3 regions of the Streptomyces sp. NPDC002588 genome follow, and region 3 is predicted to be linked to each of the others. Evidence: riboswitches for the same ligand, from Rfam matches in the RefSeq annotation. Region 3 holds a riboswitch; each other region holds the start of a gene.

Region 1 (7,512 bases), on a different contig from region 3:
GTGCCGGTGAAGGCGGTGCGCAGCGGGGCGTCCGGGTGCCGGGGGCGGACGATGTCGTGTCCGCCGCGCCTGGCCACCTCGATCACGGCGTCGCCCCAGACCACGTCGACTCCGCCGCGCTCCGGGAGCACCCCGAAGCGATGCTCGCCGCGGACGGGGGTTTCGTCCACGACCAGTTCCTCGCCGTCGTCGAGGACCACGACGACCCCTTCGGCGCCGGTCGACCAGGCGCCCGGAGCCTCGGGGAAGCGCTGCGGCTCCTCGCTGAGCCAGTGCAGTCCGGTGATGGCGAGGAATCCGTGCGGGGCGGCGAGTCGTGCCTCCTGCCGGGTGTGCCACTCCTGCCAGTCGCGGGTGAACGCGGACAGGTCTGCGGTGGTGTCCTGAACGGTCATGCGTGCTCCTTCGCTTCCAGGGGCTCGGATGCGGCCGTGGTGTGACGGCCGCCGGGGATCGCCGCGAGCAGCTCGCGGGTGTAGTCGTGGCGAGGGCGGGTGAAGAGTTCCTCGGCGGTGCCCGTCTCGACGATGCGGCCGGCCCGCATCACCGCGACCCGGTGCGCGATCTGGCGTACGACGGCCAGGTCGTGCGAGATGAACAGGTACGCCACCCCGGTGTCGGCCTGCAGCTCGGCGAGCAGGTCGAGGACCTGCGCCTGGACGGAGACGTCGAGCGCGGACACCGGCTCGTCGCAGACGACCAGGCCCGGGGAGAGCGCCAGGGCGCGCGCGATCGCGACGCGCTGCCGCTGGCCGCCGGACAGCTCCGCCGGGCGGCGCTCGAGCGTCGACGCAGGCAGCGCCACCCGCTGGAGCAGTTCCCGGGCCCGGGCGAGCCGGGAGGCGCGGTCGCCGACCCTGAAGGCACGCAACGGCTCGGTGATCACCTCGCCGATGGAGAACCTGGGGTCCAGCGACGCGTAGGGGTTCTGATAGACGAGCTGGGCCCGGCGGCGCAACTGCCTCGCCCGAGCCCCGCGCGCGCTCGTGACGTCGGCGCCGTCGAACAGGATGCGCCCGGCGGTCGGGTCGGTCAGGCGGAGCACCAGACGCGCGGTGGTGGACTTCCCGGAGCCGGACTCGCCGACCAGGGCCAGTGTGCGCCCCCGGTGGAGGGTGAAGCTGACGCCGTCGACCGCGCGCACGCTGCGCGCCGAGCCCGCCGAGCGGGGGAGGCGGAACTCCTTGACCGCGTTGTGGACCTCGACCAACGGCGCCGCCTCCGCGGCGGACGGTGCGGAAACCGCGGCTCGGGGGCGTGCCGTGGCCAGGCTCGGAGCGTCGGCCAGCAGCCGCCGGGTGTACTCGTGCCGCGGGTTGTCGAGGACGTCGCGGGTCGGACCCGCCTCGACGACCCGGCCCTCGGACATGACCACGATCCGCTGCGCCCGGTCGGCGGCGACGCCGAGATCGTGGGTGACCAGCAGCACCGCGGTGCCGTTCTCCTCGGTGAGGTGCTGCAGGTGGTCGAGGATGACCCTTTGCACGGTGACGTCCAGAGCGCTGGTCGGCTCGTCCGCGATGATCAGCTCGGGCCGGCCGGCGATGGCGACGGCGATCAGGGCACGTTGCCGCATCCCGCCGGACAGTTCGTGCGGGTACTGCCGGGCGCGGGTGGCCGCGTCGGGCAGCCCGGCCTGGTCCAGAATGGCGATCGCCTCGGTCGACGCGGAGCGTCGCCTCGCCGGCTGGTGGATGCGCAGCACCTCCGCGACCTGCTCACCGATGCGTTTGACCGGATTGAGCGACACCGCGGGGTCCTGGGGCACCAGGCCGATCCGTGCGCCGCGTACGGTACGCAGCTCTCGCTCCGACAGCGAGGTGAGGTCGCGGCCTCCGAAACGGACCGTGCCGGCATCGATGCCGCCGTTCGCCGCCAGGAGCCGGATGATCGCGTGCGCGGTCGTACTCTTGCCCGATCCGGACTCGCCCACCACCGCGGTCACCTCGCCCGGCCATACGTCGAGGTCGACGCCCCGCACCGCCTGCACCGTGTCGCCGAGGGTGCGGTACGACACCGAGAGGCCCCGCACCTCCAGCAGTGGTTCCCCTGTGTTCGTCACATTCCCACCCGTTCCGGGTCCGTTCGTCGTCGGGCCGGTCATCGCTGTCGGGACCATTCGCCGTCCAGCGCTCGCGCGATGCGGTTGGTGGCCAGCACGGTCGCGGCGATCGCCAGCCCGGGCAGCGCGGTGAGCCACCACGCATTGGCCAGGTAGTTGCGGCCGTCGGAGATCAACGTGCCCCATTCCGGTGCGGGAGGCGGCGCCCCGTAGCCGAGGAAGCTCAGCGACGACACGGCCAGGACCGAGGCGCCGAAGTCGAGCGTGGCCAGGACGATCACCGGGCCCAGCGCGTTGGGCAGCACGTGCCGGCCGAGGACCGAGTACCAGCGGGACCCGCACGAGCGGGACGCCTCGACGAAGACCGCCTGCCGCACCCGCAGCACCTCCGAGCGCGTCACCCGGGCGAACGCGGCGACGCCGGCGGCCCCCACCGCGACCGCGACCTTCACCGTTCCGTAGCCCAGCGCCGTGACCAGCGCCAGGGACAGGAACAGCGCAGGGATCGACAGCAGAACGTCGACGAAGCGCATCAGCACGTCGTCGGCCCAGCGGCCGACGAACCCGGCCACCAGGCCGAGCAGACCGCCGACCACGAAGGCGACCGCCACCGCGATCAGCGTCGCCTTCAACGACAGCTGCGCACCGTGCACCACCCGGGAGAACAGATCGCGCCCCAGCTCGTCGGTGCCGAACCAGTGCGCGCGGCTCGGGCCTCGGAAGTTCTGTGACGGTACCCCGTGCAGCGGGTCCTGCGAGGTGAACAGACCGGGCCGGAACGCGGCCAGTACCACGAGGACCACCACGAGGACCGACGCCGTCAGACCGGGCCGGCGCAGGAAGAACCGCAGGACGCGCCGCAGTTCGGGACCTCGCCCGGGATCCGGGCCGATGCCGGGTTCGAGCGGCCGCGCCAGGCCGAGCGCCGCGCCGGTGGCGGCGTCGTCCACAAGGGGCCGGGTCATGCGAAACCCTCCTTCCGGCCGGAGGCCACCACGATCCGAGGGTCGAGGAGCGGATAGACGAGATCGACGATCAGGTTGGCGAGCACGAAGATCAGCGCCCCGAACACCACGACCCCCTGGACCAGCGGGATGTCCTGGGCCGTGACCGCGGCGGCCGTCACCCGGCCCAGCCCGTCGCGGGAGAACACGGTCTCCACGACCACCGAACCGGCGATCAGCTGCCCGGCCAGCAGCCCGACGACCGTCAGCGCCGGCAGCGACGCATTGCGCAGCGCATGCCGCAGGTGGATCCGCAGCCTGCCCGCCCCCTTGGCCCGCGCGGTCTCCGCATAGGCCTGATCCAGGGCGGTGAGCAGGCTCTTGGCCAGCACCTGGGCGACCTGCGCGCCGGTCGGTATCGCCAGCGTCAGCGCCGGAAGCACCAGGCCCCGCAGCCCGTCGTTGCCGAACGCCGGGAACCAGCGCAGCCGGAAGGAGAACACCTCGACGAGCAGCAGCCCGACCCAGAAGGTCGGCACCGACACGCCCAGCGGCGGCAACGACAGCAGCAGTTGCCGAAGCCATCGCTGCGTGGCGAAGGTCGCCGACACCGCGAGGCCCCCGCCGAACACCACCGCGAGCAGCAGCGCCGCGCCCGTCAGCGTCAGGGTCTGCGGCAGTGCGTCGCCCAGGGTCGAGGTCACCGGACGGCCGGTGGAGACCGAGTCACCGAAGTCCCCGCGCACCGCGTTGCCGAGGTGGTCGGCGTACTGCACGAGCACCGGCTTGTCGAAGCCGTACTCGTGCCGAAGCCTGGCGAGCTGCGCCGGGTCGACCTGCCCCGAGTCCGCTCCGGCACCTGCCATCGCCGACACCGGATCACCGGGCAGGAAGTCCAGCACCAGGAACGAGACCGTGTAGGCCGCCCACAGCACCCCGAGCGCCTGCGCGACACGTTTGATCACATAGCGGCGCATGCGCTAGCCGATCCAGGTGTCGTGCAGCTGGATCCGGCTGGAGGCCTCGAAGTCGAGGCGGTGCACCTTCTTCGCCGCCCCGAGCTGGGTCTCCAGCTCGACCACCGGCACGACGTATGCGTTCCGCACCAACAACTGCTGAGCCTGGCGGACCAGTTGCTTTCGTTCGGCCGCATCGGTGGTCGCCGCCTGCCGGCTCAGCAGCGAGTCCAGCGGGCTTGCCGGCAGGCGGTAGAAGTTGGCCAGCTTCGTGGAGAACGAGCTGCGCAGGATGTCCGGGTCGGCGCGGGTCACGTTGCCCCACACGACGTCGAAGTCACCGGACTGCAGCGTCGGGGCGAACTGGGTGATCTGCCGTTCCTTGAGCACGACGTCGATGCCGACGGCCTTCAGCTGCTGCTGGATCAGCTCCAGCGCGGGCTGGTTCGTGGCCGCGTTGGCGAACCACGTGACGGCCAGGCTCAGTCTGGTGCCGTTCTTCGTCCGGACGCCGTCGCTGCCGGTCTTCCAGCCGGCCGATTCCAGCAGGGACTTCGCCTTCGCCGCGTCGTAGGTCAGATCGGAGCCGAGGTTCGCGTAGTCCGGCGTGGTGTGCGCGAGGATGCTGGTGGCCGGCTGCGTGCCGGTGGGGAACACGGCATCGACGATCTGCTGCCGGTCGACGGCGAACAGGATCGCCTGACGCACCTTCGCGTCCTTCAGCAGCGGCCGGGAGTTGTTCAGCCCCAGATTGAACACGTTGCCCGGGTTGGCCCGCCGCAGCAGGCTCAACTGACCGCCCTTGAGCGCCGCCTCGTTGGCCTTGCCGACGCTGCTGATCGCGTCCACCTGACCGGACTGCAGACTGCCGACGCGCACCCCCGCCTCGGGCACCACCTTGAAGACCAGCCTGTCGAGGTACGCCTCGCCCTTCTTGGTCCACAGCGTGGAACCCCAGGCGTACTTGGCGCGCCTGGCCAAGGTGACCGACTGGTTCTGCACGTACTGCTTCAGCGTGAACGGGCCGCTGCCGACGACACCCTGGCTGCACCTCTGCTGCGGGGACTTCTTCACGCTCGCCGACGACTCGATGCCCAGCGAGAACGTGGAAGTGGCTTGCAGGAACTGGGCGTTGGGCTGCTTGAACTTCACCCGCACGGTGAGCGGGTCGACCACGGAGGTGCTCTGCACACCGCTCAGATACCCCTCGGCCAGGACCCCCAGGGCGCCGAGCTTCGGCACCGCGTCGAAGTTGTCCTTCACCACCTGCGCGGTCAGTGGTGTCCCGTCGCTGAAGGTGACACCCGATCTCAGGTGGAAGGTGAACGTCGTCGTGTCCGGGCTGATGTCCCAGCTCTTCGCCAGCCACGGCACGATCTTGCCGGTCCTGGGGTCCTGGTCGGTCAGGGAGTCGACGACCTGGCGCAGGGAGTAGACGGTGTCGTTGCTGGCGACCTGCTGCGGATCCACGCAGCCGGCGTCGGAACCCACCGCGAAGGTCAGTGTGCCGCCGGACCTGGCCCGGCCGCTGTCGCCGCTCGAACTGCTCCCGGTGCCGGAGGAGCATGCGGTCAGAAACAGACTGGTCGTCAGGAGCGCGGTCAGTGCCGCCCGTCGGGCAGGGCGGGAATCCGGATGCGATATCACGGAATGAGTTCTCCTACTCGAAAGCCGTCACGCACGTTTCCGCGCGGACAACGAAGAGGCGTGGAAGGCGTTGCCCGCGAGAAAGAGCGACACGGTCCACGAGAGGTGAGGGGAAAACGTGAGGAGTTTGCCGGGCGTCAAAACCAGCGGTGAATGTCCTCAGACAGCAGAGAGGGCGAAGTCAGCCATGACACAGGCAGCTGGTGATGCGCTGCAGGTCGATGTGGCGTCGGCGGGAGAACCGGGAGGGGGCCGCCGCAGCCGCCATGGAGGGATTCGAGACGCTGCTGTGCCGCACGCTCATTCCTCCATGTCCAGGCCCCTGCCACAGGGCCACGCGCTTGCCGGGTCGGCGACCCGGCCGGGCTTTCACCTGGAGCACCCCACCGCGTCGGAGGGTTGCCGGTCAGCAAGCCAGGGCTTGATGCTGACACTCAATGCCAGTTGAAACTTTACCGATCTCCGTCGTAATCCGTCAATGCCGAGACGCGAGTCGCACGGCCCGCGGCGGCGCGCCAGGCCTCATGGCCGCCGACGAGGGAAGCCTCCACGCTTCGGCAATGTGAAACCTGTCCGGAACTCATTGACCGACCGGGTGGACATCTGCTCCACTCACGTCCCATGACCCCGCGCGTGGATTTGACTCGGAGGCGCCACATCGACCTGGCGCATGTCTCCAGCGCGTTCTGTTGTCGTTGATCCGGAAAGCGTGCCGCTGATCCGCGAAGCGGCCCCCGGCAGCGGCCGCTGCCAGGCCGCCGCCTCAGCGGTGTCCTCCCGACGAACCGCCGTGCCGACTGCGTGATCGCCTTCTTCCCCCGGCGCCGCTCTCCGCTCCTGCACTCTCCCTGAGCAGAAGCGCGTGCGCCGGACTCGAGGTCGGCGAGGGCACGTGCCGCCGGCCACAGGCCGACGGCCTTGTCGTACAAGTGGCGCGGCCCCGGCGGGATTTCGGGCCCGCGCATCGCGACCGACCCAGTACCGGCTTCGTGGCCGTTCATCGCTGCCCGTCACCCGTTCACTCCGGCTCTCAGCACCCGGCAGTGCGCCCCATTCCTCGAGAGGGACCTCCTCATGCCTCCGTCCATCCGCAAGCTCACGGGCCACATCGGCGCGGCCGTCGAGGGCGTCGACTTCACGACGCCCCCCGATCCCTCGACGATCACGACGCTCCGTGATGCCCTCAACGAGCACAAGGCGATCGTGTTCGACCACGTGCAGCTCGACAACGCCGGCCAGGAGCGTGTCGCCGGCTGGTTCGGCGACCTGACAACCGCCCACCCCAACGTGCCGGCCGCCGACGGTACGACGAACGTGCTGGCCGTCGACAGCGAGACGTCCAAGGCGAACGAGTGGCACACGGACGTCACCTTCGTGCTCAACCCACCGCAGCTCACCACACTCCGGTCCATCGTGACGCCGCCCTACGGTGGCGAGACGCTCGTCGCGAACGCGGCCGCGGCCTATCGAGCACTGCCCGAGCCGCTCCGTGCTTTCGCGGACTCACTGCGCGTCGTCCACACCAACCAGTACGACTACGCGCGCCCCTCGGCCACGACGGCACAGCGGCAGGAGTACGACCGGGTCTTCGTCTCGACGCCGTACGAGACGGAACACCCTCTCGTACGCGTGCATCCGCTGACCGGTGAACGCGGGCTGTTCATCGGCGGGTTCGCCAAGCGGATCGTCGGCCTGTCCAGCGGTGAGTCGGCCGATCTGCTGCGCATCCTCCAGTCGTACGTGACCCGTCCGGAGAACATCCTGCGCTGGACCTGGGCCCCCGACCAGCTGCTGATCTTCGACAACAGGATCACCCAGCACTACGGGGTGGACAACTACGACGACCACCCGCGCCGCCTGAACCGTGTGACGGTCGCGGGAGACGTGCCCGTCGGCGTCGACG
Region 2 (7,512 bases), on a different contig from region 3:
CGAAGGCCGTCCAGGTGAGGTAGCGGCCGCCGCCCACCTCGTCGTCGGCCCGGTCCCACAGCGACGTGCCCGTCGGGCTGAGGCCGTGCAGCGTCTTCTCGCCGCCCGAGCCGACCACCAGTACGTTCCCGACCAGCGTGGGCCGCCCGGTGTCGAGGCCCACCCGCGCCGTCCACCGCCGCTTCCCGCTCGCCGCGTCCAGGGCCCGCACCTCGTCCCCGAAGGTGCCGGCGTACACCACCCCGTCCGCGACCATGGGCTCGCTGGTCGGCGCCGCCCCCGTGGACGTGCTCCAGCGCACGCTGCCGTCCGGGGCGAACGCCCGGACACCGCCCGCGTCCGAGGTCCTGCCGTACGACACGAGGACCAGCCTGCCCGAGGCCACCGGGAACTGGCTGGTCGCCGCGGCGAGCGGCCTGGTCCAGCGCACCTTCCCGGCGTGGCTGAGCGCGCAGAGCTTCGTCGCTCCCTCCTGTCCGTCGAACAGCAGGCAGTACACGCCGTCGACGGTGGCGAGCGGGGACATGACCTGGCCGCCCAGCGGGGTCCGCCAGACCTTCACCCCGTTCAGCCCCACGGCGTGCAGCGAGCCGTCCGCGCCGCCCACGTACAGCCGCTTCCCGTCGGGCGACAGCGCGGCGCAGGGCCCGCGCTTCCCGCCCAGCCCCTGGACCTTGTACTGCCAGCCCGCCCGGGGCGCCGCCGGTGTGCCCGACGAGGAGGGGCCGGCCGTGACCCGGTCCCGGCCGGCGGACGAGTCCCGCAGCAGCAGCCATCCGCCGAGGCCCCCGGCCGCGGCCACCCCCGCGCCGCCGCCCAGGGCCGCCAGCAGCCGGCGCCGCGAGGGCGGCCGTGGTGCGGGCTCCCCGGCCTCCGGCAGGTCGGTGACCGTCACGGGCGCCACGTACTCGACCCGGCTCTCCCGTTCCCCCGAGCCGTGTTCCGCGACCCAGCGCTCACCGCCGTCGGCCCAGCCGGGTGCCTCCTGGGCCCCTTCGGCGTACCAGCCGGACCGCAGGCCCTCGCGCAGGGAGCGCGCGGTGTGTCCCGTGGCCGCGACCACGTCCGCGGGCGTCGGCCGGGTGCCGGGGTCGTCCCGCAGACACGACTCGACCAGCGGCAGATGCTCCTCCGGCACGGCGGACAGATCGACGTCCCCGGTGAGGATCCGCAGCAGGACGACCGAGTCCTGTCCCTCGCCGAACGGTTCCTTGGCGCCGGCCGCGTACGCCAGGACCGCGCCCAGCGAGAAGACGTCGCTGGCCGGGCCCACCTGGGCGCCGTTGCGGATCTGCTCCGGCGAGACGTAGCCGACCGAGCCGACCACCACCCCGGTCCGGGTCAGCGCCGTCCCCTCCAGCGCCCGGACGATGCCGAAGTCGATGACCCGGGGACCGTCCGGCGCCAGCAGGATGTTGGAGGGCTTGAGGTCGCGGTGGACCAGCCCCTTGCCGTGGATCGCGGCCAGTGCCTCGCCGAGCGCGGCCGCGAGGAGCCGGACCGCCCCGGCGGGCAGCGGCCCGCCGTCGAGCACCGCGTCGCGCAGGTTCGGCCCGGCCACGTACTCGGTGGCCATCCACGGGCGTAAGGCCCCGGTGTCCGCGTCCACGACCCGGGCGGTGTACGTCCCCGCGCCGCCCACGGTCTGCGCGGCCCGCACCTCATGCCGGAACCGTGCCCGGAAGGTCCGGTCCTCCGCGTGTTCGGCCCGCACCACCTTCAGCGCCAGCCGCAGCCCGCCCCGCGCCTCGGCGAGGTACACCTCGCCCATGCCGCCGGATCCCAGCCTGCCCATGACCTGGTAGGGACCGATGGTCCGAGGATCCGTCTCGCGCAGCTCCTGCACCCGTGCTCCCCCTGCCTCCGTACAGCTGCCGAGGGGAGCGTATCGGTCCGGATGGACACGGGTCCGTCAGACGGCGGGGACGCAGCGGCCGTCCTCGGTGCGGTACGTCCACTTCGCGCCGTCGGCCACCAGCTCGCGCACGGCCGCGACGAAGCGGTCCACGTGCTCGTCGGGCGTGCCGGCGCCGAAGCTGACCCGGATGGCGTTGAGGGACTTCTCGCCCGGGGCCGCCTCGGGGGCGCCGCACTCGCCCTGGGCCTGCGGGTCGCTGCCCAGGAGGGTGCGGACCAGCGGGTGGGCGCAGAAGAGGCCGTCGCGGACGCCGATGCCGTACTCGGCGGAGAGCGCCGCGGCGAAGTGGGAGCTGTTCCAGCCCTCGACGACGAAGGAGATGACGCCGACCCGGGGGGCGTCGTCGCCGAAGAGGGAGAGGATCCGGACCTCCGGGACCTCGGCGAGGCCGGTGCGCACCTTCTCGATCAGGTACCGCTCGCGGGCCACCAGCGTGTCGAAGCCGGCCTCCGTGAGGGCCTTGCAGGCCGAGGCGATGGAGTAGGCGCCGATGACGTTCGGGGAGCCGGCCTCGTGGCGGGCCGCGCTGTCGTGCCACTCCACGTCCACTCCCCCGTCCTCGCGCCGGGTGACCTTGCGGCTGGCGCCGCCGCCCGCGAGGTACGGGTCGGCCGCCTGCAGCCAGTCGGCGCGGCCGGCCAGGACGCCGGAGCCGAAGGGGGCGTACAGCTTGTGGCCGGAGAAGGCGACCCAGTCGACGTCCAGGTCCCGGACGGACACCGGGTGGTGCGGGGCGAGCTGGGCCGCGTCCAGGACGATGCGGGCGCCGTGCGCGTGGGCGGCCGCCGCGAGCTCCCGTACGGGCCACAGCTCGCCGGTGACGTTCGAGGCGCCGGTGACGCAGACCAGGGCCGGTCCGCGAGGGTCGCGGTCGGCGAGGGCCCGCTCCAGGGTCTCCACGGCCCGGCCCGGGGTGCGCGGGGCGTCGAGGTAGGTGACCCGGGCGTCCCGCCAGGGCAGCAGCGAGGCGTGGTGCTCGGTCTCGAAGACGAAGACCTGGCAGCCGGCGGGGAGGGCCGCGGCGAGGAGGTTCAGGGAGTCGGTGGTGGAGCGGGTGAAGACCAGCTGGTCGTCGGGGCGGCAGTCGAGGAACTCGGCGACGGTCCGGCGGGCGTTCTCGAACAGGTCCGTCGACAGCTGCGAGAGGTAGCCGGCGCCGCGGTGGACGCTGCCGTAGTACGGGGCGTAGGCCGCGACGTCGTCCCAGACGCGCTGGAGGGCGGGGGCGCTGGCCGCGTAGTCGAGTGCCGCGTAGGTGACCTCGCCGCCCGTCACCAGCGGGACGGTGACATCTCGTCCGAGAACGGGCAGAGGCGTACAAACAGCCGGAACGGAGGCAGCGGTGAAGGCAGCGGTGGCGACGGACATGACGGAACTCCCGTGAGAGGAAAGAGAGAAGAGTGAAAAGGGTGTGCGGAGGCGGGGCTCGGCGCCCTATCGCATTCGCTTGCTCACGGAAGACTCCCTCGAGACCAGGACCCCTGGACTGTGCCTCTCGGAAGAGAGTGAGGGGTCCGCGCTTGCCGTAGACCTCACTGCCTACGGCCTGGTCTTCACCCGGGGCACCCCGCCACGGACGGAGGGTTGCCGGACAGTCGGCCGGGGCCTCATGACTGTCACTCATGACCTGTGCAGAAACGTACGTGAAGTGATCGTCGCCCCGCAACCCGTGTCCGGATCGCGGGACGATCACCCGGGCTCGCTATGCGTTGGTGGCGGCCACCCAGCGCTCCAGGACCCGCTTGGCCGCACCCGAGTCGATCGACTCGGCCGCCTGGTCCATGCCGGCGCGCAGTTGCCCGGCCAGGGTGCCGGAGCCGGGCTCCAGGGCCACCAGCGCGGCCGCCGAGTTCAGCAGTACGGCGTCGCGGACCGGGCCCGTCTCGCCGTCCAGCAGGCGGCGGGCGACCTCCGCGTTGTACGACGGGTCGCCGCCCCGCAGGGCCTCCACCGGGACCAGTTCGAGGCCGACGTCACGCGGGTCGAAGCTCTCCTCGGTGACCTTGCCGTCGCGGACGATCCACACCCGCGAGGTGGCCGTGGTGGTCAGCTCGTCGAGGCCGTCGTCACCCCGGAAGACCAGGGAGGAGTTGCCGCGCTCGGCGAAGACGCCCGCGACGACCGGCGCCATGCGGGGGTCGGCGACGCCGACCGCCTGGGCGCGCACCCGGGCGGGGTTGGTCAGCGGCCCGAGGACGTTGAAAACGGTACGGATGCCCAGCTGGCCGCGGGCCGCACCCGCATGGCGCAGCGCCGGGTGGAACTTGATCGCGAAGCAGAAGGTGATCCCGGCCTCCCCGGCCACCTCGGCCACCCGCGCCGGGGTCAGCTCCAGATTGACGCCGAGCTTCCCCAGGACGTCCGAGGCACCGGACGCGGAGGACGCGGCCCGGTTGCCGTGCTTGACGACCGTGGCGCCGGCGCCGGCCACGACGATCGCCGACATGGTGGAGATGTTGACGGTCTTCGCGCCGTCGCCGCCGGTGCCGACGATGTCCACCGTGCGGCCGGGCACCTCGATGACGTTGGCGTGCTCGTACATGGTTCGCACGAGGCCGTTGATCTCCTCGACGGTCTCGCCCTTGGCCCGCAGGGCCACCACGAACCCGGCGATCTGCGCGTCCGTCGCCTCACCCTGCATGATCCGGTCCATCGCCCACGCCGTGGCCTCGGCGCTCTGGTCCCGGCCGTACAGCAGCGAGTTCAGCACGTCGGGCCAGGAACGGCCCGCCGCGGTGTCGCCTCCAGCGGGGGTCACAGCGCTCATAGCCGCTCCTGGGTGTCGTAGAGCCGGTCGTGGAACCGTACGGGCCCCACCCTATCCAGGTCAGGGCACGGCGAAGGGCCCCGTCCGAACACCGGACGGGGCCCTTCGTGCAGGCGTGGCGACGCCTCAGTGATCAGTGATGGCCGTGGCCGCTCGTGATCTCCTTGTACTCCTCCACGGTCGGCTTCGGGATCTGCTGGTCCTCGCCGAAGTACGCGCCGCTGATCTTGGCGCGCAGCTTCTGGGAGCGCTTGATCTTGCGCTCGACGCCGTTCTCGTCGACCGCCGGGCCGATCGCGGCCGGCTCGTACTGGTCGTGCGCCGTGAGCGTGTGCAGCTGCTCCTGGCTGAGCGGCTCGTGGACCTCGATGAACTCACCGTGCGGCAGGCGCTTGATGGTGCCGGTCTCGCGACCGTGCAGCACCTTCTCCCTGTCGCGGCGCTGCAGGCCGAGGCAGATGCGCTTGGTGAGGACGTACGCGATGACCGGTCCGACGAAGAAGAAGATCCGGACGAACCAGGTGATCGAGTTGATCGACAGGTTGAAGTGGGTGGCCCAGAGGTCGTTGCCACCACCGACCAGCGTGATCATGTACATCGTGACCCAGGCGACGCCCAGCGCGGTGCGCGTCGGGGCGTTGCGCGGACGGTCCAGGATGTGGTGCTCGCGCTTGTCGCCCGTGATCCACGACTCGATGAAGGGGTAGAGCGCGAGCGCCGCGAGGACGACACCGAACAGGACCAGCGGGATGAACACGCCCAGGACCAGGGTGTGGCCCCAGAGGTTGATCTCCCAGCCCGGCATGAAGCGGATCAGGCCCTCGGCGAAGCCCATGTACCAGTCGGGCTGGGCGCCGGTGGACACCTGGTCCGGACGGTAGGGGCCCATGGCCCAGATCGGGTTGATCTGCGCGATGCCCGCGATGGCCGCGATGACACCGAAGACCAGGAAGAAGAAGCCTCCGGCCTTGGCCATGTACACCGGCAGCAGCGGCATGCCGACGACGTTCTTGTTGCTCTTGCCGGGGCCCGCGAACTGCGTGTGCTTGTGGTAGAAGACCAGGATCAGGTGGCCGACCACCAGACCGAGCATGATGCCCGGCAGCAGCAGGATGTGGATCGAGTAGAACCGCGCCACGAAGTCGTGGCCCGGGAACTCGCCGCCGAACAGGAACATCGAGATGTACGTGCCGACGATCGGCATCGACAGGATGGCGCCCTGGGTGAAGCGGACACCGGTGCCGGAGAGCAGGTCGTCCGGGAGCGAGTAACCGGTGAAGCCGGTGAACATGCCCAGGACGAACAGCAGGAAGCCGAACAGCCAGTTGATCTCACGCGGCTTGCGGAACGCGCCGGTGAAGAACACTCGCATCATGTGCACGAACATGCCGGCGAGGAAGATCAGCGCCGCCCAGTGGTGGATCTGCCGGATGAGCAGACCGCCGCGCACGTCGAAGGAGATGTGCAGGGTCGAGCTGAACGCCTCGGACATCAGCTGTCCCTGGAGCGGGATGTAGCTGCCGTGGTACTCCACCTCGTTCATCGACGGGTGGAAGAACAGCGTCAGGTACACACCCGTCAGGATGATGATGATGAAGCTGTAGAGGCAGACCTCGCCCAACATGAACGACCAGTGGTCGGGGAAGATCTTGCGCATGTTGGCCTTGGCGAGGGAGTAGATCCCCAGCCGGCCGTCGGCCCAGTCGGCGATCCGCTCGCCGGCCGGAGCCTTCCCGCGGTTGTCGCGGCCCGCCGCACCGGCGGCGGATGTGCTCGTGGTGTTCTCGTTGGTGCTCATCCGCGCTCCCAGAAAGCAGGACCGACGGGCTCTTCGAAGTCGCCGAGCGCCTCGAGGTAGCCCTGGTCGTCCACGCCGATGCGCAGCTGCGGCAGCGGGTGACCGGCCGGGCCGAAGATGACCTTGGCTCCGTCGGAGAGGTCGAAGGTGGACTGGTGGCAGGGGCACAGCACGTGGTGCGTCTGCTGCTCGTACAGGGAGATCGGGCAGCCGACGTGGGTGCAGATCTTCGAGTACGCCACGATCCCCTCGTGCGACCACTCGAGTTCCTGCTTGTCCTTGATGTCCTCGGGCTGGAGCCGGACGATCATCAGGGCGGCCTTGGCGATCTCGTTCTGGAAGTCCTCGGCGTCCTCCTCCAGGCCCTGCGGCTTGCAGAACGTGAGGGAACCGACGGCCACGTCCGAGGCCCGCAGCGGCTCGTTCGTGTTCATGTTGACGAGCAGCTTGCCCTTGGCCCACAGCGTGTGGCGCAGCTTGTCCTCGGGCAGCGGGCCGAGGTCGCGCAGCAGCACGACTCCGGAGAGCGGCACCAGGGTGAGGGCGCCGAACATCGTGTTGCGGATCAGCTTGCGGCGGCCGATCGCCGACTCCTTGGCGCCCTGCTTGAAGTCCGCGTGGACCTTCGCACGGACCTCGGGGTCGGCCGCGATCGCGTGACGCTCGTCGGCGACCTCGACGTCCGACATCAGGGTGCGGGCCCAGTGGACCGCGCCGGCGCCGATGGTGAACAGCGCCGTGCCCAGGGTCAGCCCCAGCGCGAAGTTCAGCGCGCTGAGGTGACCGATCGGGAACACGAAGACCGACTTGTCGGCGGGGATCGCCACGTAGGAGGCGATGAAGCCGACCGTGGCGAGCATCGACAGCGTGAACAGGAAGGCGACCGCGCGCTCGGACCGCTTGGCGGCCCGCTCGTCGATGTCCTGGACACGGTGCTCGTGGGGCGGCAGCCCGGGGTCGGCGAACGGGTTCTTCTCGTCCGCGACGCCTACGGCCGTCCCGTGCGCGTGGCCCTGCTCAGCGGGCAGG
Region 3 (7,512 bases):
CGGAGATGACCTCCCCGAGGGTCGCGCCCTCGGCGGTCACCTCGGCCTGGCCGCCGGTGTAGGTGCGCAGGATGGTGGGGATGCGAACGGTCACGCTCATGCGAGGCCAGCCTCTCGGAAAGAGTCCAGGTTGGGGCGGATGGTCGCGGTGAGGCCGGTGCCTGCCACCGCGTCCAGGGTCTTCAGGCCGTCGCCCGTGTTGAGGACGACCGTGGTCTTCGTCGGGTCCAGCAGACCGTTCTCGATCAGCTTGCGGGTCACGCCCACGGTCACGCCACCCGCCGTCTCGGCGAAGATGCCCTCCGTCCGCGCCAGCAGCTTGATCGCGTCGACGACCTGCTCGTCCGTCACGTCCTCCACCGCGCCGCCCGTGCGGCGCGCGATGTCCAGGACGTACGGTCCGTCGGCCGGGTTGCCGATCGCCAGCGACTTGGCGATGGTGTTCGGCTTCTGCGGGCGGACCACGTCGTGACCGGCCTTGAAGGCCACCGACACCGGGGAGCAGCCCTCCGCCTGCGCACCGAAGATCTTGTACGGCTTGTCCTCGACGAGCCCCAGCTTGATCAGCTCCTGCAGACCCTTGTCGATCTTCGTGAGCTGGGAGCCGGAGGCGATCGGGACGACCAGCTGGTCGGGAAGCCGCCAGCCGAGCTGCTCGCAGATCTCGTACGCGAGGGTCTTGGACCCCTCCGCGTAGTACGGCCGCAGGTTGACGTTGACGAAGCCCCAGCCCTCGCCCGCCGGGTCGCCGATGAGCTCCGAGCAGAAGCGGTTGACGTCGTCGTAGTTGCCCTCGATGCCGACGAGCTCTCCGCCGTAGATCGCGGCCATGACGACCTTGCCCTGCTCCAGGTCGTGCGGGATGAACACGCAGGAGCGGAAGCCGGCGCGGGCCGCCGCGGCGCCCACCGCGCCGGCCAGGTTGCCGGTGGAGGAGCAGGACAGGGTGGTGAAGCCGAAGGCGCGCGCCGCCTCGATGGCCTGGGCGACGACCCGGTCCTTGAAGGAGTGGGTCGGGTTGCCGGAGTCGTCCTTCACGAAGAGGTTGCCGGCCTCGACGCCGAGCTCGCGCGCCAGGTTGTCGGCCTGGACCAGCTGGGTCCAGCCCGGGTTGATGTTCGGCTTGTCCGCCACGTCGGCCGGGACGGGCAGCAGCGGCGCGTAGCGCCAGATGTTCGCGGGTCCCGCCTCGATGCGCTTGCGGAGCTCCTCCGTCTCGTAGGCGGAGAAGTCGTACGCGATCTCGAGCGGGCCGAAACACTCCTCGCAGGCGAAGACCGGCCCGAGCGGGACGCGGTGACCGCATTCGCGGCAGGAAAGAGCAGCGGCGGGACCAAGGTCCACGGTGGAGTCGGTGGTGCTTGCAACAGTCTGCGCAGCCATGTGAGGCGAGGCCCTTTCTCCTCATCTTCCTCACGACGCATCTCGCCGTGAGACGGATTTGGCACCTTCCCTAGCCGGGAGCCTCACCACATCGACGTGGTCAGACCGGCTGGAGGGTTGCCGGGGCTTCATCGGGCCGTATCCCTCTGCCCCTCTGGATGAGCGGTATGCGGTTGTTGATCTGAAATGAACGCCGATGACCCCGGACATGCGATGGTCATCCGCGTTGTTCAAGACTGTAACCGAAGGCCAGGACAGTTGAGATAGTCGTCCGAACCGCGAGATGGATCACACGGTCACCTGCCGTGCACCCGGTGTGATCACGACAGTGAGGAGCCGCAGACTGTGCTTCAAGAAACTGAGCGCTGGCTGGCCACCCGCTCCTGGTCCGTGACCGATCGCCCGCTCCACCGGATACTCGCGGCCAAGCGTGCCACGGGCCAGTCGGTGTCGGTGGTCCTGCCCGCACTGAACGAGGAGGATACGGTCGGCGACATCGTCGCGATCATCCGTCACGACCTCATGCACCAGGTCCCGCTCGTCGACGAGATCGTCGTCGTCGACTCGGGATCGACCGACCGTACGGGTGAGGTCGCGGCGGCCGCGGGCGCCCGGGTCGTCCACCGCGACGCGATCCTGCCCCGGATACCCGCCGTGCCCGGCAAGGGCGAGGTCCTGTGGCGCTCCCTGCTCGTCACGACCGGGGACGTCGTCTGTTTCATCGACGCCGATCTGAAGGAGTTCTCCTCCGACTTCGTCTCGGGCATCGTCGGCCCCCTGCTCACCGACCCGGGCGTGGACCTGGTCAAGGGCATGTACGACCGTCCGCTCGGCGGCGCGGCCGGCCAGGGCGGGCGGGTCACCGAGCTCATGGCCCGGCCCCTGCTCAACCTGCACTGGCCGCAGCTGGCCGGTTTCGTGCAGCCGCTCGGCGGTGAGTACGCGGCCCGCCGCAGCCTGCTGGAACAGCTGCCCTTCCCCGTCGGATACGGCGTCGAACTGGGCATGCTGGTCGACGCCCTGCACCTGGTGGGCCTCGACGCCCTCGCCCAGGTCGACGTCGGCGTGCGCAAGCACCGCCACCAGGACGGCCAGGCCCTGGGCCGGATGGCCGCGGCAATCTACCGCACCGCCCAGCTCCGCCTGGCCCGCGGCCACCTCGTGCGCCCCTCCCTCACCCAGTTCGAGCGGGGCGCGGACGGTTTCGAACCGCGCACCTACTCGGTGGACACGGAGGAGCGGCCGCCGATGGCGGAGATCTCGGAGTACCAGTCCCGCAAGGTCGCGTGATCCGTCGCGTAACACCGGGGGCGGGCCGTATACGGCTGGATACGGCTGGATACGGCCCGTCCACGGGGAGCGACCGTACGTTTGAGCGTTTCCCGACCGGGCTAGGTTGAGGCGTATGGCTTCCATGCACGACGCTGTTGCTGCTCGGGGTGCTCAGGTGCTGGTCGCGTCGAACCGGGGCCCGGTCTCCTACACGGTGGGTGAGGACGGCTCGCTGCACGCGAAACGCGGGGGCGGCGGGCTGGTCTCCGGCCTGTCGGCCATCGGCCCCGAAGCGGGCGCCCTCTGGGTGTGCTCGGCACTGTCCGAGGGCGACCGGGAGGCGGTCTCGCGCGGCGTCGGCGAGGAGGGCGTGCGCATGCTGCCCATCGCCGCCGACGTGCACGAGGACGCCTACAACGGCATCGCGAACTCGGTCCTGTGGTTCATCCACCACCTCCTCTACCAGACCCCGCTGGAACCCGTCTTCGACACGGAGTTCCGCCGCCAGTGGGCGTCGTACGAGACCTACAACCGCGCCTTCGCCGAGGCGCTCGCCGAGGAGGCGGCCGAGGGCGCGGCGGTCCTGGTGCAGGACTACCACCTGTGCCTGGTTCCCGGGATGCTCCGCGAACTCCGCCCCGACCTGCGCATCGGGCACTTCTCGCACACGCCGTGGGCGCCGGCGGACTACTTCGGGCTGCTGCCCCGGGACATCCGGGAGCAGTTGCTCGGCGGCATGCTCGGCGCGGACCGCCTGGGCTTCCTCACCCGGCGGTGGGCGGACGCGTTCGGCGCGTGCTGCGCGGAGTTCGTCGGCGGCACCGGAAAGACCCTGATCGGCGTGCACGGTCTCGGCGCCGACGCCGACTTCCTGCGGGAGCGCTCGCACCGGCCGGACGTCGAGGAGCGCATGGCCGCCCTCCGGGAGGAGATCGGCGGTGCGGGCCGGAAGACGATCGTCCGGGTCGACCGCACCGAGCTGTCGAAGAACATCGTGCGCGGCCTGCTGGCCTACCGGCAGCTGCTCGAGGACCACCCCGAGTGGCACGAGCGGGTCGTGCACGTGGCCTTCGCCTACCCGTCCCGCCAGGACCTCGCGGTCTACCGCGACTACATGGCGGAGGTGCGGCGGCTGTCGGACGAGATCAACGAACGGTTCGCCACCCCGGGCTGGACACCGGTCCTGCTGAACCTCAAGGACGACTTCGCCCGCTCCCTCGCCGCCTACCGCCTCGCGGACGTCGCCCTGGTCAACCCCGTCCGGGATGGCATGAACCTGGTCGCCAAGGAGGTCCCGGTCGTCTCCGACGAGGGGTGCGCGCTGGTGCTGTCGCGGGAGGCGGGGGCGTACTGGGAGCTGGGCGAGGACGCGATCGTCGTCAACCCGTACGACATCCTGGAGACCGCCCGTGCCCTGCACGAGGGCCTGTCGATGAAGCCGGAGGAGCGCGCCGACCGCGCCAAACGGCTGGCGGCGGCCGCGACCGCGCTGCCTCCGGCCCAGTGGTTCCTGGAACAGCTGACCGCCCTGCGGGAGCTTCAGCCGAGCTGACCGGCCAGCTCCCGCAGCAGCCCCACGACCCCGGCGGGGCCGTCGACGACGAGGTCCGCGCGTTCGGCCAGTTCGCCGACCTCCGCGCTGCCGCTGCACACCAGCAGGCCGGGCACTCCGTCGGAACGGAGTTTCCCGACGGCGGCGAACGCGGGGAGGTCGCCGAGGTCGTCGCCCGCGTAGAGGACGGAGCGGGCGCCGGTCTCGCGGACGTGCTCCAGCAGGGCGGCGCCCTTGTCCATGCCGGGCGGACGCAGCTCCAGGACCAGCCGGCCGGGTTCGACGATCAGGCCGTGCCGGGCGGCGAGGCCGGTGAGGGGCTCGCGGAGGGCGTCGAGGGCGGCCTGCGGTTCGGTGGCGCGGCGGGTGTGGACGGCGACGGCCCGGCCGCCCTTCTCCTCCACCCAGATGCCGGGGTCCCGGCCTTCGAGCAGGGTGGTCAGCTCGGTGCGGGCGGTGGCGACGCCGGGGTGCGGGGGCGGTGCGGTGACCTTGCCCGTGCGGGCGTCCCAGCGCTCGGCACCGTAGTGCCCGAGGACGGCGAGATGCTCGAGGCCCTCGGCTCCCGCGAAGCCGCCGTGGTGGACGGCCACCTCGGCGGGGCGGCCCGTGATCACGGCGACGGCGGCGACCTTCGGGGCGAGGGCCCTGAGGGCGGGGAGGGCCTCGGGGTGGGCCCGGGCGTCCTCGGGGTTCTCGACGATCGGGGCGAGGGTGCCGTCGAAGTCGAGGGCGACGAGGGTGCGGGAGGGTTGGTCGATGATGGCTTCGAGTGCGGCGCGTCCGGCTGCGGTGGTCGGTACGTGGTTGCCCATAGGGCGACGATAACCACGCCTCACCGATCCGCTCGCCGTGTCTCCCGCACCCTTCTCAGCCTGTTCACCGTCACCGGATCATGGGCCAGGGCCCTCGGGTCGTCCAGGAGGGCGTTCAGGAGCTGGTAGTAGCGGACCGGGGAGAGGTGGAGTTCCTCGCGAATGGCGCGTTCCTTCGCGCCGGGGCCGGTGAAGCCCCGGCGCTCCAGCGCCAGTATGTTCCGCTCGCGTGCGGCCAGCTGTTCCTCCATTCCCGCACCGTACCGCCGGGCACCGACAGAGCCTCAGCTCCTGGCGGCGATCTCCGCGGTGGTGGCTGTCGACTGCAGGTTCTCCAGGACCGTGGCGGGGTTGCCGGACGGGGCCACGGCGGCGCCGATCCGTTTCTTGATGGCCGCGCTGACCTGCGCCCACGAGGTCCGGCCCACGGGATACAGCTCGGAGAGCGTGAGTTCGTCGAGGAACGGCCGCAGCCCGGCGTCCGCCTTGTCCTCGCTCATGGCCTGGGAGGCGGAGCTGGTGACGGGCAGCAGGTCGTACTCGCGGGAGAAGGCGAGGACGTTCTTCTCGCTGTAGACGAAGTCGAGGAACCGGCCGATCTCCTTGGCGTGCCCGCCGCGCCGGAAGGCGGTCATCCAGTCGGCGACGCCCATGGCGACCTTGCTGGGCCCGTCGATGCCGGGCATGGGCACCATGCCGAACTTCACGCCCTTCTCCTCCGCCGCCTTCATCAGGGACGGATGGCCGTTGAGCATGCCCACCTCACCGGCGGTGAACGCGGCGAAGGCGTCGGCCCGGTTCAGCCTGCCCGGCGCGACCGGCCCGGTGAGGCCCTTGCCGACCAGCTTGTCCTTCAGCCAGGTGAACGTCTCGACGTTCTGGACGGAGTCGATGCTGTAGCTGCTGACGGTCTGGTTGTAGCCGCCCCCGCCGCTGATCAGCCACTGCATGGTCTCGGCCTGCGCCTCCTCGGGCCCGAGCGGCAGCGCGTAGGGGTACTTCACCCCTTCGGCCTTGAGCGCCCGGGCGTCCTCGGCGAGCTCGGCCCAGGTGCTGGGCGGGGTGATGCCCGCCTTGGCGAAGAGGGTCTTGTTGTAGAAGAGCAGCCGGGTGGAGGAGGCGAACGGCATGCCGTACTGCACGCCCCGCACCTTGCCCGCCTCGGCGAGCTGCCGTACGAAGTCGGCCTCGACGGGGATGGAGAGGAGGTCGCTCGTCCGGTACAGCTGGTCGGCGGCCGCGTAGTCGGCGTACGAGCCGATCTGCGCCATGTCGGGCGCGTTTCCGGCGTCGACCATCTCCTTGACCTTGGCGTCGACGTCGTTCCAGGAGAGGACGGTGACGTCGACGGTGACGTCCGGATGTTTCTTCTCGTAGGCGTCGACGACGTCCGCCCAGTACTTCTTGGAACTGTTGGCCGCGCTGTCGCCGTAGTCGGCCGCGACCAGTCTCAGGGTGACGTCGTCGGAGCCCCCGGTGAGTCCGCAGCCGGTGAGGACCGCGGTCATGCCCAGTACGGCCACCCCCGCGATCGTTCCCGTCCTCGTCCCTGACCTGACTGCCCGCCGCTGCACCGTGCTTCGTCTCCTGTACTGGCTGTCCGGATGATGGACAACTGATTGTTCATACCAATGGGTCCGTATTCCGCCATAAGGTCTACACCACACAAGAGGACTAGACCTTTTGTGGGTCTCTGGGGCGGCACCGTACCCCCAAGACGCGGCAGTGGACTAGACCTCTTGCGGGTCATGGGGCCACACTGTTCCCGTGAGACATGTCATCGCCCTCGACGTGGGCGGCACCGGGATGAAGGCCGCCCTGGTCGGTGCGGACGGCACCTTGCTGCACCAGGCCCGCCGGGCCACGGGCCGCGAGCGCGGCCCCGACGCCGTGGTCGCCGCCATCCTCGACTTCGCCGCCGAACTGCGCGCCTACGGCACCGAGTACCTCGGCGCACCCGCGGCCGCCGCCGGGGTCGCCGTACCCGGCATCGTGGACGAGACACACGGCATCGCCGCCTACGCCGCCAACCTGGGCTGGCGGGACGTACCCCTGCGCGACCTGCTCACCGCCTCGCTCGGCCTGCCGGTGGCACTCGGCCACGACGTGCGCACCGGCGGGCTCGCCGAGGGCCGGATCGGCGCGGCCGCCGGTGCCGACCGGTTCCTCTTCGTCGCCCTGGGCACCGGCATCGCCGGCGCGATCGGCCTCGACGGCCGGGTGGAGGCGGGCGCGCACGGCTTCGCGGGCGAGATCGGCCACATCGTCGTACGGCCCGGCGGGACCCCGTGTCCCTGCGGGCAGCACGGCTGTCTGGAGCGGTTCGCCTCGGCGGCGGCGGTCAGCGAGGCGTGGGCGGCGGAGTGCGGGGACCCGGAGGCGGACGCCGCGGACTGCGCGAAGGCCGTCGCGTCCGGCGACCCGAACGCCGTCCGGGTCTGGCAACGGGCCGTGGACGCCCTCGCCGACGGTCTGGTCACCGCCCTCACC

What was found. Region 3 has a riboswitch for S-adenosylmethionine ahead of thrC (threonine synthase). Riboswitches for the same ligand answer to the same signal wherever they lie in the genome.
Region 1: it holds a riboswitch for S-adenosylmethionine, as region 3 does, so the genes downstream of both, ABT057_RS24815 (putative leader peptide) here and thrC (threonine synthase) in region 3, are expected to answer to the same signal.
Region 2: it holds a riboswitch for S-adenosylmethionine, as region 3 does, so the genes downstream of both, ABT057_RS37355 (aminotransferase class V-fold PLP-dependent enzyme) here and thrC (threonine synthase) in region 3, are expected to answer to the same signal.

Annotation. Positions count from the first base shown of each region.
Region 1 is NZ_JBEOWF010000022.1:14,746-22,257, forward strand. It holds gene ABT057_RS24790 (DUF1684 domain-containing protein) at 1-395, opposite strand, end outside; gene ABT057_RS24795 (dipeptide ABC transporter ATP-binding protein) at 392-2,119, opposite strand; gene ABT057_RS24800 (ABC transporter permease) at 2,101-3,027, opposite strand; gene ABT057_RS24805 (ABC transporter permease) at 3,024-3,983, opposite strand; gene ABT057_RS24810 (ABC transporter substrate-binding protein) at 3,987-5,609, opposite strand; gene ABT057_RS24815 (putative leader peptide) at 5,791-5,913, opposite strand; SAM riboswitch class IV at 5,942-6,051, opposite strand; gene ABT057_RS24820 (TauD/TfdA dioxygenase family protein) at 6,684-7,512, shown strand, end outside.
Region 2 is NZ_JBEOWF010000043.1:8,348-15,859, reverse strand. It holds gene ABT057_RS37360 (protein kinase domain-containing protein) at 1-1,846, opposite strand, end outside; gene ABT057_RS37355 (aminotransferase class V-fold PLP-dependent enzyme) at 1,913-3,286, opposite strand; SAM riboswitch class IV at 3,430-3,546, opposite strand; gene trpD (anthranilate phosphoribosyltransferase) at 3,621-4,685, opposite strand; gene qcrB (cytochrome bc1 complex cytochrome b subunit) at 4,819-6,483, opposite strand; gene qcrA (cytochrome bc1 complex Rieske iron-sulfur subunit) at 6,480-7,512, opposite strand, start outside.
Region 3 is NZ_JBEOWF010000028.1:89,157-96,668, forward strand. It holds gene ABT057_RS29385 (ubiquitin-like small modifier protein 1) at 1-100, opposite strand, end outside; gene thrC (threonine synthase) at 97-1,383, opposite strand; SAM riboswitch class I at 1,402-1,548, opposite strand; gene ABT057_RS29395 (glucosyl-3-phosphoglycerate synthase) at 1,729-2,673, shown strand; gene ABT057_RS29400 (alpha,alpha-trehalose-phosphate synthase (UDP-forming)) at 2,789-4,207, shown strand; gene otsB (trehalose-phosphatase) at 4,195-5,022, opposite strand; gene ABT057_RS29410 (DUF3263 domain-containing protein) at 5,043-5,273, opposite strand; gene ABT057_RS29415 (ABC transporter substrate-binding protein) at 5,307-6,596, opposite strand; gene ABT057_RS29420 (ROK family protein) at 6,790-7,512, shown strand, end outside.